Regions from separate parts of the Allorhizobium sp. GW101-3B10 genome, predicted to be linked through region 1. Evidence: predicted binding sites of a transcription regulator. Region 1 holds the regulator's gene; the other holds the start of a gene.
The links. The regulator LexA, encoded in region 1, represses DNA repair genes until DNA is damaged. The targets are predictions, from matches to a motif close to TGTTCNNNNTGTGTTCNG.

Region 1 (8,144 bases):
CATCTGCTCGTGCACCATGGTGTGGTGCGTGACGCGATAGTCGAAGTCCTTCTTCTGGGCTGCGGTCGGCAGTTCGCCGTAGAGCAGCAGATAGCAGACTTCGAGGAAGTCGCCCTTCTCGGCCAGCTGTTCGATCGGATAGCCGCGGTGCAGCAGCACGCCTTCATCGCCGTCGATATAGGTGATCTTGGATTCGCAGGACGCCGTGGACGTAAAGCCCGGGTCGTAGGTGAACGCGCCGGTGTGCTTGTACAGGGCGCCGATGTCGATGACGTCCGGGCCGATCGTGCCGCCCTTGACGGCCAGGTCGACCGACTTTTCCCCGAGTTTCAAAGAAGCGCTTTTGTCCGTCATGCTAATCCTCCGGAATTGGCGGTTAGGCGTCCGAAAGGGCGCCTTGGGTTTAAGCGTAGGGATGTAGCTATATGATCCGGAAGTTAATGCCAAGCTATCCAAAGGGCAAATTGTGCATCGCGAAAGCAGGCGTGAGATGAAATAATCGGCGTTAAATCGATTGAATAATTTAGGCGCGAAGATGCTTTTCCGCGCACGCATAGCTTGTTAGATTTGTCGTCTTGGAAACCGCCTCGAATTGGCGGTGGAATCGGCGCCCGGCAGGGCGTTTGGGGGGCGGCAAGTGACGGAGTTGGCCGACCGGGAAGTCGTGCTGACCGAGGTGGCGGACACGTTTCCGCCGCCGGTGACGGCGCTCGTCGCGACCCAGGAAACCGTGCCTCGACGCCTGCCGACAGCCGGCATGCCCGTTCGCATCCGCGAAAGGCTGCAACGGGCGGCAGAGGGCTTCGAAGCCGCGCTGAGGCGGGAGCACGATCACGGCCATTTCTTTCATTTCGTTCCGGTGTTCCTGGGGGCTGGGGCCGTCGTCTGGTTCTGCCTCGGGCAGCCGCCGCCGACCCTCGCGCTGGCGGTCCTCTGCTGCGTCGCAACGTGTGCCGGCATGCTGCTCGCTGGCCGCAACCAGCCCGGTTGCCGGCTTGCCACGGCGGCCGCCCTCATGCTTGCCGGCATGCTGCTGGCCGATCTCGAGGTGCGGCGCCGGGCCACCACCATGCTGGACAGCGGCGTCACGACGGTGGTGACCGGGGTGGTCGAGCGGCGGGAGGCGGGCGCCAACGGCGAGTGGCGTTATGTCGTGCGCCTGATGTCGACGGCAGAGCCGCCCCTGCGCCGTGCTCCGGAGCGGGTGTCGCTGCTGGCGCGGGGCAAGGGATCGCCGGCGATGCTCGGTGACCTGCTGACGGGACGGGCCCGCCTGTCGCCACCGTCCGGGCCGGCGCTTCCAGGCCTCAACGACTTTTCCTTCGCCAGCTATTTCGACGGCATCGGCGCCGTCGGCTTCTTCCTCGGTGCGCCGCGCGGGCTGGGCCCCGGACCGGGCGAGCAGAGCCTGTGGGCGGCGACCGAACGGCAGCTGTTTTCCGTGCGTGACGGCATATCGACGCGCATCCGCCGCGTGATCGGCGGCGATCCGGGCGCCTTTGCCGCCTCGATCATCACCGGCGAGCGGCGATCGATGTCAAAGGAAGCGACGGAGGCGCTGCGTCTCTCGGGCCTTGCCCATATCACGGCGATCTCGGGGCTCAACATGGCGCTCGCCTCGGGCATCTTCTTCGTCGGGCTGCGCATGGTGCTCAGCCTGTTGCCGAGGCTGGCCCAGGCCGTCCCGATTAAGAAGATCGCCGCTGCGGGCGCGCTGCTCGCGGCCTTCGCCTATCTGATGATCTCGGGCTATCAGGTCTCGGCCGTGAGGGCCTTCCTGATGACGGCGATCATGCTGGTCGCCGTCCTGTTCGACCGGCCGGCGATCAGCCTGCGCAACCTGGCGCTGGCGGCGATCGTCATCATCGCCACCACGCCGTCGGCGGTGATGGGACCGAGCTTCCAGATGTCGTTCGCCGCGACTGCGGCGCTCATCGCCGGCTATCCGGCATGGCGCGCCCGGCCACGGTGGAACCCCGGCCTGAGGCTGAGCTTCCCGGGGGCGAGATTCCTCGGCGAGGGCGGCAAGCTGATGGCCGGCACCTTCCTCACCTCGCTGATCGGTGGGCTGTCGACGGCGATCTTCGCCATCGCCCATTTCCACCGGCTGGCGCCGCACGGGCTGGAGGCCAATCTCGCCGCCATGCCGATCATCTCGATCCTGGTGATGCCGGCCGGACTGGTCGCCATGCTGCTGATGCCCTTCGGCCTCGACGCCCCGTTCCTGTTGCTGATGGGCATCGGGCTCGAATGGGTGCTGGTGATCGCCCATGGCGTCGCCGGCTGGGGCGAGGCGATCGGCTTCACCCGCATGCCAGGCTGGTTCCTGCCGGTCGCCGCGGTCGGCCTCTTGCTGATGACGCTGCTGCGCACATGGCTCCGGCATGCCGGCTCGCTCCTGCTCGCGGCGGTCATTGGGACGGCGGCGCTGGTGCCGGGCACACCCCCGGCCGACGTGCTAATCGCGGAGGACGGCCGGCTCGTCGGCCTTCGCCTCTCGCAGCAAGGCCTCGCCACCAACCGAACGCGCCCGCCGCGCTTCACCTTCGAGCAATGGCAGGCGGCACTCGGAACCGGCGAACATCTCGGGCCGACGGATCTCGGCAAGGCGGCCGGTCTTCCGGCTGCGGAAGCACCGGCGCCGGCCATGCCGCCGATCAAGTCCCTGCCGCCGACGATGCCGCCGGGCCAGCAGGCGCCAAAATGGTCGGAGGACGATCTGCGCAAAGCGCGCGAACGCATGCGCGGCGCGTTGAAGGAAGCGGGCGAGGGGCGGTTTGTCTGCGAAGGCAAGAACTGGTGCGTGGCGCGGCTCGGCAGCGGATGGACGATCGTCACGGTGGAGGAAGCGGCCTTTGTCGGCGGCGCCTGTGACGTGGCCGACGTCGTCGTATCGGCGCGGCGGGTGGCTTTTCAGTCCTGCCGCTCGGGCGCCCGGCTTTTCACGGCCGAGACATTGCGTCGCAGCGGCGCGGTGGAGCTTTCGCTCGGAGACCGAAAAGCACGGGAGATGCGCGTGACCGCGTCGTTCTCCGGCGACTATCGGCCGTGGTCCGTCCATCGTCTCTATGACTGGCGTAGCGACAGCTTTCAGACCGCTCCCTTACCCGACGGCACCTTCGCCTCAACACCGGCCAGTGATGCCGGCGGCCCTGCGGCCGCCGAGGATGTCAGTGATAGCGGCGGATGAGGCCGACCAGCTTGCCCTGGATCTTCACTCGGTCGGGCCCGAAGATGCGGGTCTCGTAGGCCGGGTTCGCGGCTTCCAGCGCGATCGACGCGCCGCGGCGGCGGAAGCGCTTCAGCGTCGCTTCCTCGTCGTCGACGAGGGCGACGATGATGTCGCCGGGATTGGCGTTGGAGGCGTTGCGGATGATGACCGTGTCGCCGTCCAGGATGCCGGCCTCGATCATCGAATCACCCTTGACCTCGAGCGCATAGTGCTCGCCGGCGCCGAGCATTTCGGCCGGCACGTTGATGTCGTGGGTGTTGTTCTGGATCGCCGAGATCGGCACGCCGGCGGCGATGCGGCCCATGACGGGCACGCTGACCGAATTCGACGTCTCCTCGACCGCCTTCGGCGCGACGGGCGGCGTCTTGCCGAGGCTGCCTTCGATGACGCTGGGCGAGAAGCCGCGGCGCGGCTGCAGGCTCGGCGAATAGGCTTCCGGAAGCTTGATCACCTCCAGCGCGCGGGCCCGGTTGGGCAGGCGGCGGATGAAGCCGCGTTCTTCCAGCGCCGTGATCAGGCGGTGGATGCCGGACTTGGAGGCGAGGTCGAGCGCGTCCTTCATCTCGTCGAAGGAGGGCGGAACGCCCGATTCCTTCATCCGTTCGTGGATGAACAGAAGCAGTTCCTGTTGCTTGCGCGTCAGCATGTTCGGAGCCCCAATTGGTGAAACAAATACGGAACATACACTATATGTTCCATTTGTGTTCCGCAAGTGCCTAAGATTCCGTGAAGTGTGCAGTGCGAAATGAAAATCTTTGCAAAACGGCCTGGACGAGACCTGAGCCAGGGTGGTCCTGCGCGCCGCGAGGGACATCCGACTTGCGCCGCCAGCTTGCCAATCCGGATCAAATGGCGCAAATCTCCGCGCGATCACTCCCGCCGACGAGAGGTGTCGTATGTCCGAACTGAACAAGCCGCGGGGTCTCGACCACCTCGTCCTTCCGGTCCAGTCGCTCGAGGCGGCGCGCCGGCGCCTGACCGACCTCGGATTCACCGTGGCGCCCGATGCGCGCCATCCGTTCGGCACGGAGAATGCCTGCGTGTTCTTCGGCGACGACACCTATCTCGAGCCGCTGGCGATCGCCAGCCGCGAGGAATGCGAGGCGGCGGCCAAGGCCGGCAACATGTTCGTGGCGCGCGACCAGGCGTTCCGTTTCCGCAACGGCCTCGAAGGGCTGTCGGCGATCGTCGTCAAGACCGAGGATGGGGATGCGGACCATCGGCGTTTCGTCGCCGAGGGCTTTTCCGGCGGCCCGATGCTGCATTTCGAACGCGTGTTCAAGATGGCGGACGGGTCGGAGGTTATGGGCGGCTTCAGGCTCGCCTTTGCCGCCGATCTACGGGCACCCGACTTCTTCCTGTTTGCCTGCGAGCGGGTCAATCCGCTGCCGGCCGATCGCGGCGCACTGGCGCGGCACGAGAACGGCGCGCTCGGCCTGTCGACCGTCGTGCTCGGCGAGGACAATCCGAGCGACTTCCAGTATCTGCTGGAGGAAGTGTTCGAGCAGCGCGCGGTCGAGGCGCATTCCTTCGGGCTGTCGCTGCAATCGGCCAATGCCGCCATCGAGGTGCTGACGCCGGCCGGGCTTGCCGGCTATTTCGGGCTCGATACCGAGAATCGCGGACGCGGCCTCATGGGCCGGCTGATCGTCGTCAAGGTTGCGGATATCGGCGTGACAGAGCGGCTTCTCGCTGCTAAGGGCATCGCATTCAGCCGCCGCGGCGCGCGCCTGATCGTTCCGCACGAGGCGGGGCAGGGCGTGCCCTTCGCATTCGAGGAGGTTTCATGAGCAATTCGACCCATTCCGAAGTCGTCGTCGGTGACGGCACCGCCAAGGCGGTCTTCTCCAATTCCAAGCGGTTCTCGCTGATCGCCGGCCCCTGCCAGATGGAAAGCCGCGACCATGCCTTCATGATCGCCGGCCAGCTTTCCGAAATCTGCCGCGAGCTGGGCATCGGCCTCGTCTACAAGTCGTCCTACGACAAGGCGAACCGCACCTCGCTTTCGGCCGAGCGCGGCATCGGCCTGGAAAAGGCGATGGAGGTCTTTGCCGATCTCAAGAAGGAATACGGATTCCCGGTGCTGACCGACGTGCACACCGAAGAGCACTGCCGGCTGGTCGCACCGACCGTCGACGTCCTGCAGATCCCGGCCTTTTTGTGCCGCCAGACCGATCTTCTGGTGGCCGCGGCTCAGACCGGCCGCGTGATCAACGTCAAGAAGGGCCAGTTCCTCGCCCCCTGGGACATGAAGAACGTGCTGAACAAGATCAATGCCAGCGGCAATCCGAACGTGCTTCTGTGCGAGCGCGGCGCCTCCTTCGGCTACAACACGCTGGTGTCCGACATGCGCGCGCTGCCGATCATGGCGGCCATGGGCGCTCCGGTCGTGTTCGACGCCACCCATTCGGTGCAGCAGCCGGGTGGCCAGGGCGGCTCCTCGGGCGGCCAGCGTGAATTCGTCGAGACGCTGGCGCGCGCCGCGGTCGCCGTCGGCGTCGCCGGCCTGTTCATCGAGACTCACCAGGATCCGGACAATGCCCCGTCGGACGGTCCGAACATGGTGCCGATCAGCCAGATGAAACGCCTGCTGGAAAAGCTGCTGGCTTTCGACGCGATCGCCAAGGCCGCCTGACCCGCGATCAAGCGACTATCATCCATGTGGACGCCGGCCCTTGGGTCGGCGTTTTGCATTGGGACGAATGTCGGCATTGCCTTTCGGCTTCTGTCATGCAGCTGCCATTGTATTTTCCGCATCATCGATTAAGACAGGCCATCCTCAATCCCCACCCAAAAGCAGGGAGGCTCCCATGACTGCCATCACCGACATTATCGGCCGCGAAATTCTCGACAGCCGCGGCAATCCGACCATCGAGGTCGATGTCTATCTCGAAGACGGCAGCATGGGCCGTGCGGCCGTTCCGTCGGGCGCCTCGACCGGCGCGCACGAAGCCGTCGAACTGCGTGACGGCGGCAGCCGCTATCTCGGCAAGGGCGTCGAAAAGGCCGTCGAGGCCGTCAATACCGAGATATTCGACGCGATCGGCGGTCTCGAGGCCGAAAACCAGATCCAGATCGACAATCTGATGATCGAACTGGACGGCACGGCGAACAAGTCGCGCCTCGGCGCCAATGCCATCCTCGGCGTTTCGCTCGCCATCGCCAAGGCCGCCGCCGAAGCCACCGGCCTGCCGCTCTATCGCTATGTCGGCGGCCCCAACGCTCATCTGCTGCCCGTGCCGATGATGAACATCATCAATGGCGGCGCGCATGCCGACAATCCGATCGACTTCCAGGAATTCATGATCATGCCGGTCGGCACCGACAATATGCGCGACGCCGTGCGCATGGGTTCGGAAGTCTTCCACACGCTGCGCAAGGAACTGGCGGCCCAGGGCCACAACACCAATGTCGGCGACGAAGGTGGTTTCGCACCGGGCCTGAAGAGCGCGCCGGAAGCGCTCGACTTCATCATGAAGTCGATCGAGAAGGCCGGCTACCGGCCGGGCGAAGACATCTATCTCGCGCTCGACTGCGCCTCGACCGAGTTCTTCAAGGACGGCAAGTATGTGATGGAAGGCGAGGGCCGCACGCTCGAGCCGGAAGCCATGGCCGACTATCTCGCCGAACTGGCCGCCAAGTATCCGATCATCTCGATCGAGGATGGCATGGCCGAGGACGACTGGGACGGCTGGAAGGCGCTGACCGACAAGATCGGCAATTCGTGCCAGCTGGTCGGCGACGACCTGTTCGTCACCAATTCGTCCCGCCTGCGCGACGGCATCAAGATGGGTGTGGCCAACTCCATCCTCGTCAAGGTCAACCAGATCGGCTCGCTGACGGAAACGCTCGACGCGGTCGAAACGGCGCACAAGGCCGGCTACACCGCCGTCATGTCGCACCGCTCGGGCGAAACCGAGGACTCGACGATCGCCGACCTCGCCGTCGCCACCAACTGCGGCCAGATCAAGACCGGCTCGCTGTCGCGTTCGGACCGTCTGGCAAAGTACAACCAGCTGATCCGCATCGAAGAAATGCTCGGCCCGCAGGCCCGCTACGCTGGCACCTCGATCCTGCGCGCCTGATCGACCCCGATCGCATCGCCATCCAGGGCCGCGTTCCGAAAGGGACGCGGCTTTTTTCTTGGCCGGGCCGTTACGGTCAACGATCGGTTAAGCTATCGCCGATAATTTGAAACCATAGTTTTGCGTTTCAAGGCATCATCCGCATGTGGACCAGGCATCACAAGAAGAGAAAATTCGGTCGTCTCATTCTCCCTGCCGTCACTGTCGCGTTTCTCTCCTATTTCGGTTATCATTCCCTGCATGGCGACTACGGCCTGCGCGCGGCGCAGGATTTCGAGCGGCAGCGCATCGCGCGAAGCGCCGAGCTTGCCGAGCTGGTCGGGCGTCGTGAGCGTCTGGAACGCCAGGTCCAGCTGCTGAGCGACGGCTCGCTTGAGCGTGACATGATGGACGAGAAGGCGCGGTACCAGCTCAACATGTCGCGGCCGGACGAAATCGTCATATTTGACAGCTATCTGAATTAACCGAAATCCGGTTAATCTGAAATTTTCGTTCTTTTTCAATCGGATAGATTGAATAAGAGCCATGCATTTATGGCATTGCCCAGCGCGCCTTTCTTGCCTATTCTGCTGCCCAGCAAAGATCCGACATAACCCTAGGGAGGGATGAATGGCGCCGCGAAAAGCCGCGACTGTTACCGGTCGCAAGACTACGGCCAAGCCAGCCAAGAAGGACTTCAGCGAAGGAGCGATCGCCGAGTTCGATCGCGATACCGAACTGAAGGCCTATCGCGAAATGCTGCTGATCCGGCGTTTCGAGGAAAAGGCCGGCCAGCTCTACGGCATGGGCTTCATCGGCGGCTTCTGTCACCTCTATATCGGCCAGGA
Region 2 (8,144 bases), 660 kb from region 1:
GCGTCGATCATCTACATGCCGCTCGAGGAATCGCAGCTCTACTTCAACGCCGAAGGCCTGGTGCAGTCGATCGAACTGTTCGTAACCGATCCGGACGCGGTCGACGAGATGCGGCCCAAGATCGAGCAAGCCGCCGGGCGGGAAATCCTGATCACCGACTGGCGTCAGCGCAACCAGACCTTCTTCTCCGCCCTGCAGGTGGAGCGCAACGTGATGTTCATGATCCTCACCCTGATCGTGCTGGTGGCGGCGCTTAACATCATTTCCGGCCTGATCATGCTGGTGAAGGACAAGTCGAGCGACATCGCCATCCTGCGCACCATGGGCGCCAGCGCCAACGCCATCATGCGGATCTTCTTCATGACCGGCGCGGCGATCGGCACGGCCGGGACGTTCGCGGGCGTGCTGCTCGGCGTGGTCGTCTGTCTCAACATCGAGTCGATCCGCGGCTTCTTCTCCTGGGTTTCGGGCACGGTGCTGTTCGATCCCGAACTCTACTTCCTCAGCAAGCTGCCCGCTGACATGAACGTCGGCGAGACGGTGTCCGTCGTCGTCATGGCGCTCAGCCTCTCCTTCCTGGCGACGATCTTCCCGGCCTGGCGCGCCTCGCGCCTCGATCCGGTCCAGGCCCTGCGCTACGAATAAGGATACTGGTCCCATGGCCACCGACACCGTTCTTTCGCTTTCCGGCATCGACCGCCACTACGGGCAGGGCGAAATGATCCTCAGCATCCTCAAGGGTGCCAATTTCAGCCTGAGGAGCGGCGAGACCGTCGCCCTCGTCGCCCCTTCGGGCACCGGCAAGTCGACGCTCCTGCATATTGCAGGCCTGCTCGAGCATCCGGATGCAGGTGAAGTGACGCTGGGCGGCGTCCCCTGCCAGGACCTGTCGGACGAGCGCCGCACCACCATGCGCCGCCATTCCGTGGGCTTCGTCTACCAGTTCCATCACCTGCTGCCGGAATTCTCAGCGCTGGAAAACATCATGATGCCGCAGCTGATCGCCGGTCTTTCGCGCGAGGAAGCCCGCGAGCGCGCGTCGCAGCTGCTCGACTACATGCGCGTTGGCCATCGCGGCGAACACCGCCCGGCGGAGCTCTCCGGCGGGGAACAGCAGCGCGTCGCCATCGCCCGCGCGGTCGCCAATGCGCCGCTGGTGCTCCTGGCCGACGAACCGACCGGCAATCTCGACCCGGAGACCGCGTCCTACGTCTTTTCCGCGCTGGAGGCGCTGGTCCGGCAGTCGGGCCTTGCGGCCCTCATCGCCACACACAATCACGAGCTCGCCCGCCGGATGGACCGCTGCGTGACGCTGATCGACGGACAGGTGGTCGATTTCGTCGCATAGTCGATGAGGGGGCGGGATCGTCTAGGAGTGCCCGCAAGCCGTGCTGCCGATCTCGTCGGTCCAATCCTCGATCGACACGGTCCTCGGTGCCACGCTTCGGGCGGTTTCGTCCCGCGTCAGCTTGCCGGTCACGACATTGTAGTCGCAGGAACCGCTGTCATTATCGATCGTGTCATAGTCGCTATAGGTGTAGCCGGCGACGATGAACCGGCCCCCGCGATAGGCAAGCGTCAGGGTCTTTTCCCAGCGATCTCGGCCGATGCTGGAGTTGTGCGACATCACGGCGATGGAGCCGTTGGCAAGCGCCGTGATCGCCGGGTCCCGGCCATATAAGCCATCCAGTCTGGTATTGCCCCAGACCTTGTCCGGTGCTGCTGTCACCAGCCTCAGCAGGCCGCGATCGCTCTCCGTGACATAGAGATAAATGCCGACGACCTCGTCATCGCTGCCGGGGGCAACGAGCAGGGCCAGATCCGTCGCTCCGTCCTTGTTCCAGTCGCCCGACGCTCCGGCGACAATCCGCTCGGCCGGAAACGGCTGGGCAGGAACACCCGTGGCCGGCAGCAGCCCCACCGAAACCAAGAAAAAGAACTGCCTGATCACTGCCCATCCCCTAAAGCGCCATCAGCGCAGTCTGTCGGACTTCCGGCACGAAGTCACGCGAGAGAGCGACTTATAATGGTATTGACACGTGAACAAAGAAGGAACATAAAAGAAACATAACGAGTAAGGAGAGAGCCATGACCGAAATTCTTCGTGACGTCGCCGCATTCGCCTCGATTTCCATGTTTGTCGCCAGCGTTTCGGTGATCATGTTGGCGCTCTGATCCTCCGCCTTCCGCCCGCTTGCCCTAAAGCTGTAGAGAGCGCCCTTTCAGGGCAAACTGTTCTGGACTTCCCCTGCCGCTCGGCCGAAAATCACGGCTGATTCAGATGCGGTACGAGGATTGGTCTCTATGGGCGATATGGCAGCAGGCGCGAGCGGTTCGGAACCGGTCGGCACAGATCCCGGTTTCGTCCATCTGCGGCTGCATTCGGCCTTCTCCCTGCTGGAGGGTGCGCTGCCGCTGAAGAAGATTCTCAGCAAGGCCGTCGCCGACAATCAGCCGGCGATCGCCATCACCGACACCAACAATCTGTTCGTCGCCCTCGAATTTTCGCAGAAGGCGATCGGTGACGGCCTGCAGCCGATCATCGGCTGCCAGCTGTCGATCGACATGGAAGATGCCGGCGGCGAGAAGCGCAGCGGCCAGTCGTCGGTCAGCGCCTATCCGGCGATCGTCCTTCTGGCCGCCGATGCCGGCGGCTATGAGCATCTGGTCGATCTGGTCAGCCGGGCCTATCTCGGCGGCGATTCCTCGCAGGCCGTGCACATATGCATGTCTTGGCTGGAAGAGCTGGGCACCGACGGCCTGATCGTGCTCACGGGTGCGGCCAAGGGTCCGGTCGACCTGGCTGTCAAGGAGGGGCACCGTGCCCAGGCCGAGGCGCGGCTTCTGGAACTCAAGCGTCTGTTCGGCGACCGTCTCTATATCGAATTGCAGCGCCATGGCGAATTCGACCGTGGCCACGAGCGCCGCATGGTGGCGCTGGCCTATGAGCACGATATTCCTCTGGTTGCCACCAACGAGGCCTTTTTTCCGTCGCGCGACGACTATGAGGCCCATGACGCGCTGATGGCGGTCGCCCACAATGCGATCGTCTCCGACGACAATCGTTTTCGCCTGACGCCGGATCACTATCTCAAGAGCCGGAAGGAGATGCGGGCGCTGTTTGCCGATCTGCCGGAGGCGCTGGACAATACGGTCGAGATCGCCCGGCGGTGCGCCTTCGTGCTCGACACGCGCAAGCCGATCCTGCCGCGCTTCACCGGCGGCAGCGACGATCCGCTGGAGGCCGAGCGCGCCGAGGCGCTCGAACTGCGCCGCCAGGCGGAGGAGGGGCTGGACGGACGTCTCGCGGCGCTTGGCATGGCCCCGGGCTATGTCGAGAAGGATTACCGCGAACGGCTGGAGTTCGAACTCGGCGTCATCGAGCGTATGAAGTTTCCGGGCTACTTCCTGATCGTTTCCGACTTCATCAAATGGGCCAAGCAGCATGACATTCCCGTCGGTCCGGGCCGCGGCTCGGGCGCGGGCTCGCTGGTCGCCTATGCGCTGACCATCACCGACGTCGATCCGCTGCGCTTCTCGCTGCTGTTCGAACGCTTCCTCAATCCGGAACGCGTGTCGATGCCCGACTTCGACATCGACTTCTGCCAGGACCGCCGCGAAGAGGTGATCCGCTACGTGCAGCGCAAATACGGCCGCGAGCAGGTGGCGCAGATCATCACCTTCGGTTCACTGCAGGCGCGTGCGGCGCTGCGCGACGTCGGCCGCGTGCTGGAAATGCCCTATGGCCAGGTCGACAAGATCTGCAAGCTGGTGCCGAACAACCCGGCCAACCCAACGCCGCTGTCGAAGGCGATCGAGGAGGAGCCGAAGCTGCAGGAGGCGGCCGACGAGGAGCCGGTCGTCGCGCGCCTGCTCGACATCGCCCAGAAGATCGAGGGCCTCTACCGTCACGCCTCGACTCATGCCGCCGGCATCGTCATCGGCGACCGCCCGCTGTCGAAGCTGGTGCCGATGTATCGCGATCCGCGTTCCGACATGCCGGTCACCCAGTTCAACATGAAATGGGTCGAGCAGGCTGGCCTCGTCAAATTCGACTTTCTCGGCCTGAAGACGCTGACCGTCCTCAAGACGGCCGTCGACTTCGTGGTGGAGCAGCGCGGCATCAAGGTCGATCTCGCCGCCATCCCGCTCGACGACAAGCTGACCTACGAAATGTTGTCGCGCGGCGAGACGGTCGGCGTGTTCCAGGTGGAAAGTGCCGGCATGCGCAAGGCGCTGATCGGCATGCGTCCCGACTGCATCGAGGACATCATTGCGCTGGTGGCGCTCTATCGTCCGGGCCCGATGGAGAACATCCCGGTCTACAATGCCCGCAAGCATGGCGAGGAGGAGATCGCCTCCATTCATCCGCAGATCGACTACCTGCTGAAGGAGACCCAAGGGGTTATCGTCTATCAGGAACAGGTCATGCAGATCGCCCAGGTCCTGTCGGGCTATTCGCTCGGCGAAGCCGACCTTCTGCGCCGCGCCATGGGCAAGAAGATCAAGGCGGAGATGGACCAGCAGAGCGCCCGCTTCGTCGACGGCGCAATGAAGAACGGCGTGTCCAAGCCGCAGGCGGAAAACATCTTCGAGCTGCTGGCCAAGTTCGCCAACTACGGCTTCAACAAGTCGCACGCCGCCGCCTACGCCATCGTCTCCTACCAGACCGCCTATATGAAGGCGCATTATCCGACCGAGTTCCTCGCCGCGTCGATGACGCTCGACATGGCGAACACGGAAAAGCTCAACGATTTCCGCCAGGATGCCGGCCGTCTCGGCATCGAGATCGTGCCGCCTTCGGTGCAGACCTCGTTCCGCCATTTCCAGACCGGGCCGAACCGCATCTACTATGCGCTGGCGGCGCTCAAGGGCGTCGGCGATTCCGCCGTCCAGCACATTGTCGAGGTCAGGGGCGACAAGCCCTTTGCCAATATCGAGGATTTCTGCCTGCGCATCGATCCGAAGCAGGTGAACCGCCGCGTGTTCGAAAGCCTGATCTGCGCCGGCGCCTTCGATTGCTTCGGCCACGACCGCGCCGAACTCGTGGGCGGCCTCGACCGCATTCTCGGTTATGCCCAGCGCGCCCAGGAAAATGCGGTGAGCGGTCAGTCGGACATGTTCGGTTCCGGCGGCGCGACCGGACCGGAGCGCATCTCATTTCCCGGCTACACCGCCTGGCTGCCGTCGGAGAAGCTGATGCGCGAGTTCCAGGTGCTCGGCTTCTATCTCACCGCCCATCCGCTCGATTCCTATCGCTCGCTGCTCGACAAGATGCGGGTGCAGAGTTTTGCCGATTTCTCCCAGTCGGTCCGCCAGGGCGCGACGGCGGGCCGGCTCGCCGGCACGGTGATCGCCCGCCAGGAGCGCAAGACCCGCACCGGCAACAAGATGGGCATCGTCACCTTTTCCGACGCCTCTGGTCAGTATGAAGCCGTGCTGTTTTCCGAGGGGCTGAACCAGTACCGCGACCTGCTCGAATCCGGCAAGTCGCTCGTCATCACGGTGGCCGCCGAAGAGCGGCCGGAAGGTATCGGCCTGCGGATCCAGACGGCCCAGTCGCTGGAGGAGAAGTCGGTGCAGATGCAGAAGGCGCTGCGCGTCTATGTGCGCGATTCCGGTCCGTTGAAGGCAGTCGCTGCGCATCTCAACACGCGCGGCGATGCGCTCGTCTCCTTCATCGTCATTAAGGACGACGGCCAGCGCGAGATCGAGGTCGAACTCACCGACAAGTTCCGCATCTCGCCCGAGATCGCCGCGGCGCTGCGCACGGCGCCGGGCGTCGTCGATGTCGAACTCGTCTGAGCCCGAGGCCCTGATCAGGCCTTCGGTGCGCGGTGGGTGATGGTGATGAAGTCGGTGCCGGGGCCGGTTTCCGGACCGATGCCGGTGTCCGAAATGGTCAGCGACGTGCCTTCGCTCAGCAGCGTTTCGATCCGGTGGCGGATATGGGCGGGGATGGTGATGCGGTCCAACGCGGCTGCCGCATTGTAGACGCTCGTATCGTCGGCGGGCGTCGTGATGCCCAATCGCTTGGTGGTGGCATTCGAGAGGTGGTTCTCAAGCGTCACCGCACGCCAGCTGGCCTTTCTGCCGTAGCGATCCACATCGACGGCCTCGATGAGGTGCGTGCCGAGCGCGATCTGCGGATCGGCGATCGTCACCGGCGCCTCGAACAGCGGCGTGAACTTCTGGCGCACCATGATCTGGCCGAGCGGCGGCTCGCCCTTGCCGGCACTCTTGAACAGCTCGCCGAGGAATTCGGCGGTAATCAGTTCGCCCTTGGTGTCGAGGCCCTTCCAGCGCTTGAAGCCGTTGACGGCGGACACCGTCGCCTTGCCGATATGCCCGTCCGGAATGCCGGCGTCGAAGCCGAGTTCGCCGAGCAGGGTCTGCGCGTCGATCAGCATTTCGCGCTGGCCACGCCGAGTGATGAGGATGCGAAGCGGCGGCTCTTCCTCGAGCATGACCTTGGCCGAGGCGCCTGCCTTCGGCAGAACGTCGGCCATCGCGACTTCGACCGTTTTCAACGAGGCATCGAGCGTGCTTGGACGCAGTTCCGCGTCGGAAAGCAACTGGCCAGCCTGAACGGCAACGCGTGGCGTGAAGAGGTTTGCGTGCTCCAGCCAGACCGGTGCCACCGGCTGGTCGGTGATGATTACATGGGCACCGCGCTCCGTCATGGAGAAGAGCTGCTTGGCAAAGGCCCGCGGCAGGCGCACGCAGCCATGCGACGCCGGATAGTTCGGCACGCTGTTCGATTCATGCAGCGCCACGCCCGACCAGGTGATGCGCTGCATCCACGGCATCGGCGCGTTCGAATAGAGGTTGGATTCGTGGTATTTGCGCTTTTCCAGGATCGAGAAGACGCCGGACGGGGTGGTGTGGCCGGCCTTTCCGGTGGAAACCTTCGACGTGGCGATGATCTGGTCGCCGTCATAGACGGTCAGAGTCTGCTCCGCCTTTGAGACGAAAATCTGAAGCGAGGCGCCATTGCCGGACAGGGCCGGTGTGGCAAAAACGGTCGCGGACAGAAGGCCGAGCGAAGCAGCCAGCGACTTGAACATGATACAGGATCCCCTACGCAATACGAATTGCGGCAGACTATGATGGGAAGCTTAAGGAAGGTTTGAAGAAAATTCGACGTTCACGAACTCGTGTAAACACGCAAAGACTTGATCGGTGCATCGGCTCCGCACTTTGTATTAATCGGCGTGGGTACGAGCAAGTAAAGAGACTCAGATGCGTGTATTCCCCTTTCCGGGAAACGTATAACCGGTCTGTACGCTCGATCTTCCGAACTTCTCCCTCAGCTTGTCCATGGCCATCTCTGCCGCAGCCCGGCGCTGCGCCTGTTCGTCGACGAGATCTGGCGGATCGGCGCGCGACTCGTCCTGGAGGTCGCTGACGCCGATGCCGATCAGGCGGAAGCGCGTTCCGTCCGCTTCCTTTTCCAGCAGGGCGAGCCCGGTGCGAAAGATCCGGTCGGCAAGCTGCGTCGGGTCGTCCAGCCTGCGGTTGCGCGTCCTGAGCTTGAAGTCGGCGGTCTTCAGTTTCAGCACCACGGTCTGACCGGAGATACCGCTCTTTTTCAGCCGCCACGCGACCTTTTCGGACAGCGAACGCAGATGCGTGACCAGTTCCTCGTACTGCCAGATGTCGTCGAAGAAGGTGGTCTCGGCCGAAACACTCTTGGCGGCGTCGTTGAGGTGCACGTCGCGGTCGTCGATGCCGCGCGACAGGCGAAACAGACGCTGCCCCATGGTGCCGTAGCGCCGCATGAGGTCGCTTTCCTCCATGGTCTGCAATTGCCCGACGGTGCGGATGCCGTCGCGCTCCAGCGTCGCGGCAAAGGCCTTGCCGACACCCCAGATGGTGGTGACGGGGCGGGGCGCCAGGAAGGACAGCGCCTCGGCCTCGCCGATCACCGAAAAGCCGCGCGGCTTCTGCAGGTCCGAGGCTACCTTGGCGAGGAACTTGCAGTAGGAGAGCCCGACGGAAACGGTGATGCCGATCTCCTCCTCGACGCGCCGGGCAAACCGCGCCAGGACCCGCGCCGGAGGATCGTGATGCAGCCGTTCGGTGCCCTTGAGCTCGAGAAAGGCTTCGTCGATCGACAGCGGCTGGACGAGCGGCGTCAGCTC

Region 2: dnaE (DNA polymerase III subunit alpha) is a predicted target of LexA. The motif match lies at 2,051-2,068, and genes of this name have one in related genera.

Annotation. Positions count from the first base shown of each region.
Region 1 is NZ_JBWKZR010000001.1:1,480,924-1,489,067, forward strand. Features, by position in the region: gene gltA (citrate synthase) at 1-354, opposite strand, end outside; gene AC07Y0_RS07060 (ComEC/Rec2 family competence protein) at 638-3,190, shown strand; gene lexA (transcriptional repressor LexA) at 3,171-3,878, opposite strand; gene AC07Y0_RS07070 (VOC family protein) at 4,129-5,022, shown strand; gene kdsA (3-deoxy-8-phosphooctulonate synthase) at 5,019-5,867, shown strand; gene eno (phosphopyruvate hydratase) at 6,043-7,317, shown strand; gene AC07Y0_RS07085 (FtsB family cell division protein) at 7,461-7,781, shown strand; gene pdhA (pyruvate dehydrogenase (acetyl-transferring) E1 component subunit alpha) at 7,927-8,144, shown strand, end outside.
Region 2 is NZ_JBWKZR010000001.1:2,141,888-2,150,031, reverse strand. Features, by position in the region: gene AC07Y0_RS10575 (lipoprotein-releasing ABC transporter permease subunit) at 1-645, shown strand, start outside; gene AC07Y0_RS10570 (ABC transporter ATP-binding protein) at 659-1,348, shown strand; gene AC07Y0_RS10565 (hypothetical protein) at 1,370-1,951, opposite strand; gene dnaE (DNA polymerase III subunit alpha) at 2,305-5,805, shown strand; gene AC07Y0_RS10555 (L,D-transpeptidase family protein) at 5,820-7,067, opposite strand; gene AC07Y0_RS10550 (DNA polymerase IV) at 7,239-8,144, opposite strand, start outside.